Regions from separate parts of the Colwellia sp. BRX10-4 genome, predicted to be linked through region 1. Evidence: predicted binding sites of a transcription regulator. Region 1 holds the regulator's gene; the other holds the start of a gene.
The links. Region 1 encodes sigma-54, which starts transcription at its own class of promoters, with help from an activator protein. Its sites were predicted from a motif close to GTTGGCACGNNNNTNGNNT; they were not measured.
Positions count from the first base shown of each region.

Region 2: H4J67_RS05555 (THxN family PEP-CTERM protein) is a predicted target of sigma-54. The motif match lies at 2,808-2,826, and genes of this name have one in related genera.

Region 1 covers NZ_JACGVZ010000001.1:22,304-26,617, reverse strand. The annotation lists gene lptB (LPS export ABC transporter ATP-binding protein) at 1-523, shown strand, start outside; gene H4J67_RS00140 (RNA polymerase factor sigma-54) at 603-2,111, shown strand; gene hpf (ribosome hibernation-promoting factor, HPF/YfiA family) at 2,135-2,422, shown strand; gene ptsN (PTS IIA-like nitrogen regulatory protein PtsN) at 2,468-2,923, shown strand; gene rapZ (RNase adapter RapZ) at 2,955-3,809, shown strand; gene H4J67_RS00120 (HPr family phosphocarrier protein) at 3,823-4,098, shown strand; gene mgtE (magnesium transporter) at 4,218-4,314, shown strand, end outside.
Region 2 covers NZ_JACGVZ010000004.1:87,249-91,562, reverse strand. The annotation lists gene prsT (XrtA/PEP-CTERM system TPR-repeat protein PrsT) at 1-1,291, shown strand, start outside; gene xrt (exosortase) at 1,324-2,694, shown strand; gene H4J67_RS05555 (THxN family PEP-CTERM protein) at 2,882-3,895, shown strand; gene H4J67_RS05550 (hypothetical protein) at 4,110-4,314, shown strand, end outside.

The DNA.
Region 1 (4,314 bases):
GTTAGCGCCTATGCATGAGCGTGCTAGAAAAGGCATCGGATATTTACCACAAGAAGCCTCTATTTTTCGAAAACTCAGTGTTTACGATAATATTATGGCTATTTTACAAACACGAAAAGAATTATCAGATGCTGAACGTGAAGAAAAATTAGAACATCTTGTTGAAGAATTCAACATAGGTCATATCAAAGATAATTTAGGCATGAGCTTATCGGGTGGTGAACGCCGCCGAGTAGAAATTGCCCGCGCTTTAGCTGCTGAACCAAAATTTATTTTATTAGATGAACCTTTTGCTGGTGTTGACCCAATTTCAGTAGGTGATATTAAAAAAATTATTCTACACTTAAAAGAACGTGGCATTGGTGTGTTGATCACTGATCACAATGTACGTGAAACTCTCGATGTATGTGAACATGCGTATATTGTTAGTCATGGTGAACTTATTGCAGAAGGTACTGCAGATCAAATTCTTGCAAATCAACATGTAAGAGATGTATACCTTGGTGAACAATTCACGCTATAGTAGTCAGTAAGTGAATAATATCTTCGTATGAAAAAAACGAAAATATCCCATTAAAAATAATAGGAAGTTAATGACCTAAATGCGCCCTACTCTACAACTCCGCATAGGACAACAATTAACCATGACGCCACAATTGCAGCAAGCAATCAAATTGCTGCAACTGTCTACGTTAGAGCTTCAACAAGAAATTCAAGAAGCCTTAGAAAGCAATCCATTATTAGAAATGGATGAGTCTTCAAATAATCCCGAAGATAAAAGTACTGACAACCTTGAAGAAGCTCACACTGCCGGTACTGGTGATGTTAAAGAAGCCCCGGCTTCTGATGGTAGCGAAGACGCTACGCCTACCATTGATGAAATCACCACTACTGAAGCCATGGACAAAAACGATATCCCTGAAGAATTAAACATGGATACCACTTGGGATGATAACTACACAGCTGGTGCAGCAAGTTCAAGTTCAGGCCCCTCTTCAGAAGATTATACTTACCAAGGCGAGACCCAAGACTCTATTCAAGATCATTTGCGCTGGCAAATGGAATTAAGCCCTTTTACCGAAACAGACCGCACTATAGCGACAGCAATTATTGATGCGGTTGATGACGCCGGTTACTTAACGGTATCTAGTGAAGACATTTTAGAAAGTGTTGCCATTGAAGGAGTAGAGCTTGATGAAATAGAGGTGGTACTAAAACGTATTAACCTCTTTGATCCTGTCGGCGTCGCTGCTCGTTCAATTTCAGAATGTTTAATCATTCAACTTAATCAATTTGACCCAGCTACACCTTGGCTAGCAGAAAGTAAGTTAGTTTTGCGTGACCATATTAATCTGCTGGGTAGCCGAGACTATCGTACATTAATGCGTAAAACTCGACTGAAAGAAGACCAACTGCGCGAAGTGGTACGTCTTATTCAATCACTTGACCCTAGACCCGGCGATAGTGTGATGAAGAGTGACGACCAGTACGTTATTCCTGATGTGTCTGTTGAAAAGAAAAATGGCCGTTGGGTGGTCGAATTAAACCCTGATACTGCGCCAAAACTTTCGGTGAATCAGCAATATGCTTCGATGTCACGTTCGATGAAGTCGACAGCGGACACACAATTTATTCGCTCAAATTTACAAGAAGCTAAATGGTTTATTAAAAGCTTAGAAAGCCGTAATGATACTTTATTAAAAGTGTCAAACTGTATTGTGCAACGTCAAATTGGCTTTTTTGAACATGGTAATGAAGCCATGCGTCCAATGGTTTTAAATGATATTGCCGAAGCTGTCGATATGCATGAATCAACCATTTCACGAGTGACAACACAAAAGTACATGCATACGCCACGTGGAATTTTCGAACTGAAGTTTTTCTTCTCAAGCCATGTTGGCACCGAAAGCGGTGGCGAATGCTCATCAACAGCTATTCGTGCACTAATCAAAAAATTTGTTGCCGCCGAAATCCCAGCAAAACCACTTAGTGATAGTAAAATGGCTGATTTATTAGCCGACCAAGGGATAAATGTAGCTCGACGTACCATAGCAAAATATCGAGAGTCACTTTCTATTCCACCTTCTAACCAACGAAAAAGTTTACTTTAACGAAAAGATGAGGAATTAAGCTTATGCAAATTAATCTTTCTGGCCACCATGTTGACATTACCGAAGCTTTACGAGAAAACGTCACGACTAAGATGACAAAATTAAGCCGACATTTTGATCATATCAATAATGTACATGTTGTTCTCACCGTTGAAAAATCAAATCAAATTGCTGAAGCGACTGTTCACGTTAGTGGCTCTGATTTACATGCAAAAGCTGAAAATGCTGACATGTATGCCTCTATTGATAGTCTTGTTGTTAAGCTTGACCGGCAAATATTAAAGTACAAAGGTAAAACGAATCAGCATTAATGCTGTTTATCGCCTGTTCACTCACCAAAGAATCTAAGTAGTATAATGAAGTTGCAAGATATCCTTACCCTTGATTGCACCCTGTGTGCAATTAAGGGTACAAGCAAAAAAAAACTCCTTGAAATAATTAGCACAACTGCGGCAAAAAAATTCGACAATATTGATACTCATCAATTATTCGAAAGCTTAATGGCGCGTGAAAAAGTTGGATCTACCGGTATAGGAAATGGCATTGCGATTCCTCATGGTCGATTAACTAACACGTCACAAGTTATTGCTGTATTGCTGACCAGTGAACAAGCCGTTGAATTTGATGCGATAGACAACCGTGCTGTCGATATTATTATTGCGTTATTTGTACCCGAAGAAAACTGCCAACAACATTTAGATACCTTACAAAGTATTGCGCAAATATTTAGTACTAAACAATTCGCAAAGCAAATAAGAAAATGCAAAGATTCGCAAGAGCTTTTTACTATAATAAAGCATGCTCAACGTTAATAAAATCTAATAATAACCCAGGAAAACTCAAATGAAACTCTTGATAGTCAGTGGTCGCTCAGGGTCAGGTAAAAGTGTCGCCTTACGTGTACTCGAAGATTTAGGCTACTACTGTGTCGATAATATTCCGGTAAATTTATTGCCTGCATTAGCACATACCGTTATTAATGATTACGACAAAGTAGCGGTTAGTTTAGATGTACGTAACTTACCCAATGACCCTAATGATGTTTCAGAGATATTAGATTATCTGCCAAAAACGGTAAAACTCGATATCCTGTATTTAGATGCCGATGACTCTGATCTTATTCGACGTTTTAGTGAAACGCGTCGTTTGCATCCTTTAATTAAACAAAATATTCCACTCGACCAAGCCATCTCTTTAGAGAAAAAGCTGCTTGAGCCTATTTCGACGCGTGCGGGTTTGTATATTAATACCAGCCAGTTATCACCTCATCAATTATCTGATTTAGTGCGTGAGCGAATTTTGGGCAAAACCTCGGCATCTATGGTGGTGGTGTTTGAATCTTTTGGCTTTAAACACGGTGTACCACAAGACGCAGATTATGTTTTTGATGCACGTTTTCTACCTAACCCTTTTTGGGAAACAGACTTAAAAGGTTTTACTGGTTTAGATCAACCCGTGCGAGACTTTCTTGCTAGCCAACCGATTGTCACTAAATTTATCTGGCAAATTAACAGTTTTATGATGACGTGGTTACCCCACTTAGAAAGAAACAATCGCAGCTATATTACTATCGCTATTGGTTGTACAGGTGGAAAACACCGTTCAGTTTATATTGCGGAAATATTAGCAAACAATCTCAGAAAAGAACGCGAAGATGTTCAATCTCATCATCGCGACATTAAAATACAAAGCACTTAATAACGGTCACTGTATGCCAAAATATAATAAATCATTAACCATTAGCAATAAACTGGGATTACACGCACGTGCTGCCACTAAACTTGCCCAGTTAAGCCAAAAGCTTAATGCTAACGTTACTATTTGCTTAGAGGGCAAAGAAGCTGATGCCAGCAGTATTATGGGGTTAATGTTACTGGCCGGTGGCTTTGGGAAAACCGTAGAGGTTATTACCCAAGGAGAAGATGCTCAACAAGCACTTAACGATGTATGCCAGTTATTTTCTGATAAATTTGATGAAGACGAATGATAAAAAGACTGAATAAAAAATAAAGTTACGTTATCATTCATTATAATACCTTATCCAGCGCATCTTGACTAAGATATAGACAATATAATTTTCGTATTACTGCGGCACAGGAAAACTTTATGCCGGAAATATCAGAGCAACAACAAAATCATCAACGCCTGCAACAAGTCAATGAAGCACTTGGTAGCGGTATGTTTGTGCACGTTCGAAAATTAC
Region 2 (4,314 bases), on a different contig from region 1:
GAAGTCAGGGAATATTAGTGATGCTAAAAAATACTTTAATCAGGCCCTTACAATTAAACCTGAGAGCATAATTTCATTCTTTAATTTGGCAGTAATCACTGCTGACGAAAAAAAATATAGTGAATCAAATGCCTACTTAGATAAGCTATTTTCGATTGATTTAGAATACCCATACGCTTACCGCTTAGCGATAAGCAACTCATTGAAAGAAAATACACCTCAGTTTTTAGAAGCAAAAATATTAAAATTCATAAAAGAGTCGCCTAACGCTATATGGCCTAAAGTGATAATGTCTAGACGTTTAATCATTAAAAAAGACTACCCACAAGCTATATCGATTTTAGAAACATTAACCGATTACAACGTGTTACCTAATTTCTATTTTTTAGCTCTCTCTAATGCTTTACTAGCTAATAATAATGATGAAAAATTAGCTGATATGTATAAAAAATGGCAAAATGCGCAGCCAAACAATTCAGCTGCTTTTTTGAGTTATATAGATATATTAGATCAAAAGAAACAATACAAACTCGCATTATATGTAACAAAGGAAGCATTATCACAAGAGAAATTACATAATCATTTTCAACTACAAGTACTAGAAGGCTATTATCTGTTAGCGACGAATCAAATTGAAACTGCTAATAAAAAAATTACACGCTTATCAACAATTGAGCCAAACCATGCCTTTCTATTAAGAGTTCAAGGACAGCTTGCGCTAGCACAGTCGAACTTCCCTCGTGCTATAGATTACTTATCTCGCTCTTTAAAGTTAAACAAAAGAACATCTACAGGACTTTTTTTAGCAACGGCATATAGGGATAATGGACAGGTGGATGAAGCGATAAATTTTCTTGAAACTGAATTAAAAATAGCACCAAACACACCTTTATTCAGTAGATTACTTGCTGAATTGTATGTAAAGAATTCTCCCGTGGATGCGATAAATAGCTATAAAAAGATGATAGAAAAAAATCCTAATGATGTTGTCGCCCTAAATAATATTGCTTGGACATATTTAGAGCAAAACAGTTTAGAACAAGCATATTATTTTTCTGCAAAAGCTATAGAATTAGCGCCTAACCACCCACAAATACTTGATACTTACGGTATAATTTTGACTAAAACCAACCGATTACCGAAAGCACTTAAAGTACTCACCCTTGCATATGAGTTATCACCTAGTAACACCGAAATCATCGTTCACTTAGCTGATGCTTATAAGGCAGACAATCAACTCGATAAAGCAAAAGAGTTATTAAAAGAAAATAACTTGGACGTAAAAGAGTAGTGATATAAACTAATCTAACGAAAGGTGCTCAATTGGGCGCCTTTATTTCTAATTACAATTTGTTTAAAAGGCTAGCTGTGTTCTATATTAAACAATATTTTCCTCTCGTTATTCTCACTCTAATTTACTTATTTATTGCTCTTACGCAGCTACCTATTATTGAGAATATTTGGATATATAGCTTCGATGATGGAACATATTCTCACGCATACCTTATTCCAATAATTAGCATCTATTTATACTGGATATTATTTAACGAGGGGAAGCTGCAGTTCAGCAATAAGTTAAATCCACTATGCATTGTCATTACCATTGTTTGCGCTTATGCATTATCCACTTTTAGTTTAGCGCAATTTCCATTTGGCTATAGAACCACATTAGTACTCTTTCTTACTTCTATAATTGCTATTATCTTTAAACCAACGCTTAAAGTGCTTTTCCCTTCATTATTTTTAATATTTCTTATTCCCGTATGGGGAGCTTTAACATCTACTCTGCAAAATATTTCGACAGATGCGGTTACTATTATTATGGGCTATACCGGCATTCCCACTTATGTTGAAGGTAATATTATAACTATCCCTCCCGGTGTATTTGAAATAGCAGGAGGCTGTAGTGGTTTACGGTATTTATTGGTTTCACTTGCCATATCAAGTTTATTTATTTTTCTTAATATAAAAAAGGCATCGCATGGTGCATTATTTTTATGCATTGCTGTTCTAGGGGCATTGCTAACAAACTGGATAAGAATCACAGGCCTTATAGTTATCGGTAATTATACCAACATGGAAAGTAGCTTAATGGCAGACCATAATTCTTTTGGCTGGTATTTATATATACCATTTATGGTTTCGCTATTTTATTTTGGTCAGAGATTCGTCACGGTTGGTGAAACTAACGCTAAGAAACAGAACCCGCAAAGCGATCGAGTAAATACAACAGCAATAATTTTCTCTGCATTGCTTGTACTAGTAATTTCCGATTTTGTAAAAAAAGCTATTCCAAGTGTGGCTTTTTCAAAAAACAATATCTGTCACGAAATCACTACTTCTATACCTCTTCCCCAATTACATAATCAGTATCAAGTTTGTCAAAACAAAATAAATGACCAAGAATTCATCATCACATATAGCTTCGATTCAAAAGGGCTCGAAAACTCAGTTGATTTTTATTTAAATGAGTTTATTCCAGAAAATTGGCAAGTACTCAAGAGCAATGAAACTGTAAACTGGAATTATATGCAAGTTATCAAAAATGGTAGCAGCTATGATATCGCTTATAAGTTTCAAGCCCACATGTTCGAAACAGTAAGTTTAACTAAATTGAAGAAAGTAAAACTAGTGAATGCACTGCTGGGAAAAAGCGGAACTAAATTAATATGGAAAATTCAACAAATAAATTAAATACGATTTTAAACTCTTATGTGTTGCAAATAAGGTGTCAGTATATTTTACAACTAAGATTATTTCTGTTATTCGAAAAAAATTAAGTTACTGTTAAGAAAGAAGTTTAAAGTATTGGCATGGACAGTGCATTTCATGGTCAGACAACGAATTTAATCAATTTTAATAAACAGCACAAGGATATAGCATGAATACGAAACTTAAAGTCTGCGCAACTATACTAGCAGCAACATTAGCAAACGCAGCAAACGCTGGTGTAGTTACAGAATGGACTTATAACAACCAAGCAGGTTTCGCTACTTGGACTAGTGAAGGTGCTACAACAACTACTGCTGATGATGTTGTTGCTTCAGGTAACTCTTCAACTGGTGATAATAGTGCATTAACTGTAAATGGTGATAACATTTTAGATACGAACGGCAATATCATCGTTGATGGTACTGACAATGCATTGCACACAACCTTAACTTGGGGTACTCCTGCAGCAGGCGCGAATAGTGGCGACCCTCAGAGTAGCTTATACATTGATAGCCCTATTGAAGGCAGTATTTCAACTAATGATTTGAACTGGGCTCAAGGTACTTCGATGACTCATGAAAACTGGGTTATTACGGGTGATTCTTTAGTTTCTGGTAGCTTATTTGATGGTTTAACATTAACACCAACATCATGGGTTGCACTGCCTGGCGAAAGCGACCCTACAGCTGATGCACCTTACTTTGCTCCTCAACTTCAATTTGCAATGACATTTACAGAAACACCAAATAAAGGTGTAGATGTTAATGGCCTTTGTCCTAACGGTGTGGAAAATTACGTTGACGATAACGCTAACGGTTGTGGTGATATATTCGCACTAACTATCCCCACAATAGCTCAAGATTTCGTAACATTTGGTGATAACTTTTTAGAATTTACCGTTCCATTTGTACTTTTAACAGCAACAGGCCAACCAATTCCAGGTTGGAGCGACACTTTATACTACGTAACAACTCGTTTATCTGGTCTAACAACATTAGCACCTGAACAATGTGGTATTAATGGTGCTGACTTATGTGCTGGTTTCGTAACTAAAGAACAACAATCAAACGAACTTATTGCACAATTTAAAGTACGTACAGTTCCAGAGCCAACAGCTATCGCATTATTTGGTTTAGGTCTAATTGCTACAGGCTTTGCTGGTAGAAGAAAACGTAACGTATAATTGCAAAAGTAATATTATAAAAACTGGCTTTTAATAAGTCGGTTTTTTTTTCATTAAATTATGATAAAAATCTTAAACTTAGTTATATTTCACCGTCGAATCATTAATTTTTCCCCATAATTAAAAATATTTAACTACAATTAATCAAACTAAAACATTTTTCTTATTGGATTTTTGTTAATTTTCAATAAAGGTTTGCGTTAAGGATATAGCTATGATTTCAATAAAACTAAACTTCAGTATACCCATTCTACTTTTCACTTCTTTTTTTACATTCGCAGACACCTATAAGGTTGGGCCTAACCAACCATATGAAAATTTAAATACAGTCCCATGGTTAGAACTTATAGCTGGCGACACCGTATTAATTCATTATCGAGAAGAACCTTACAGAACAAAAATAGGTTTACGTAGCATAG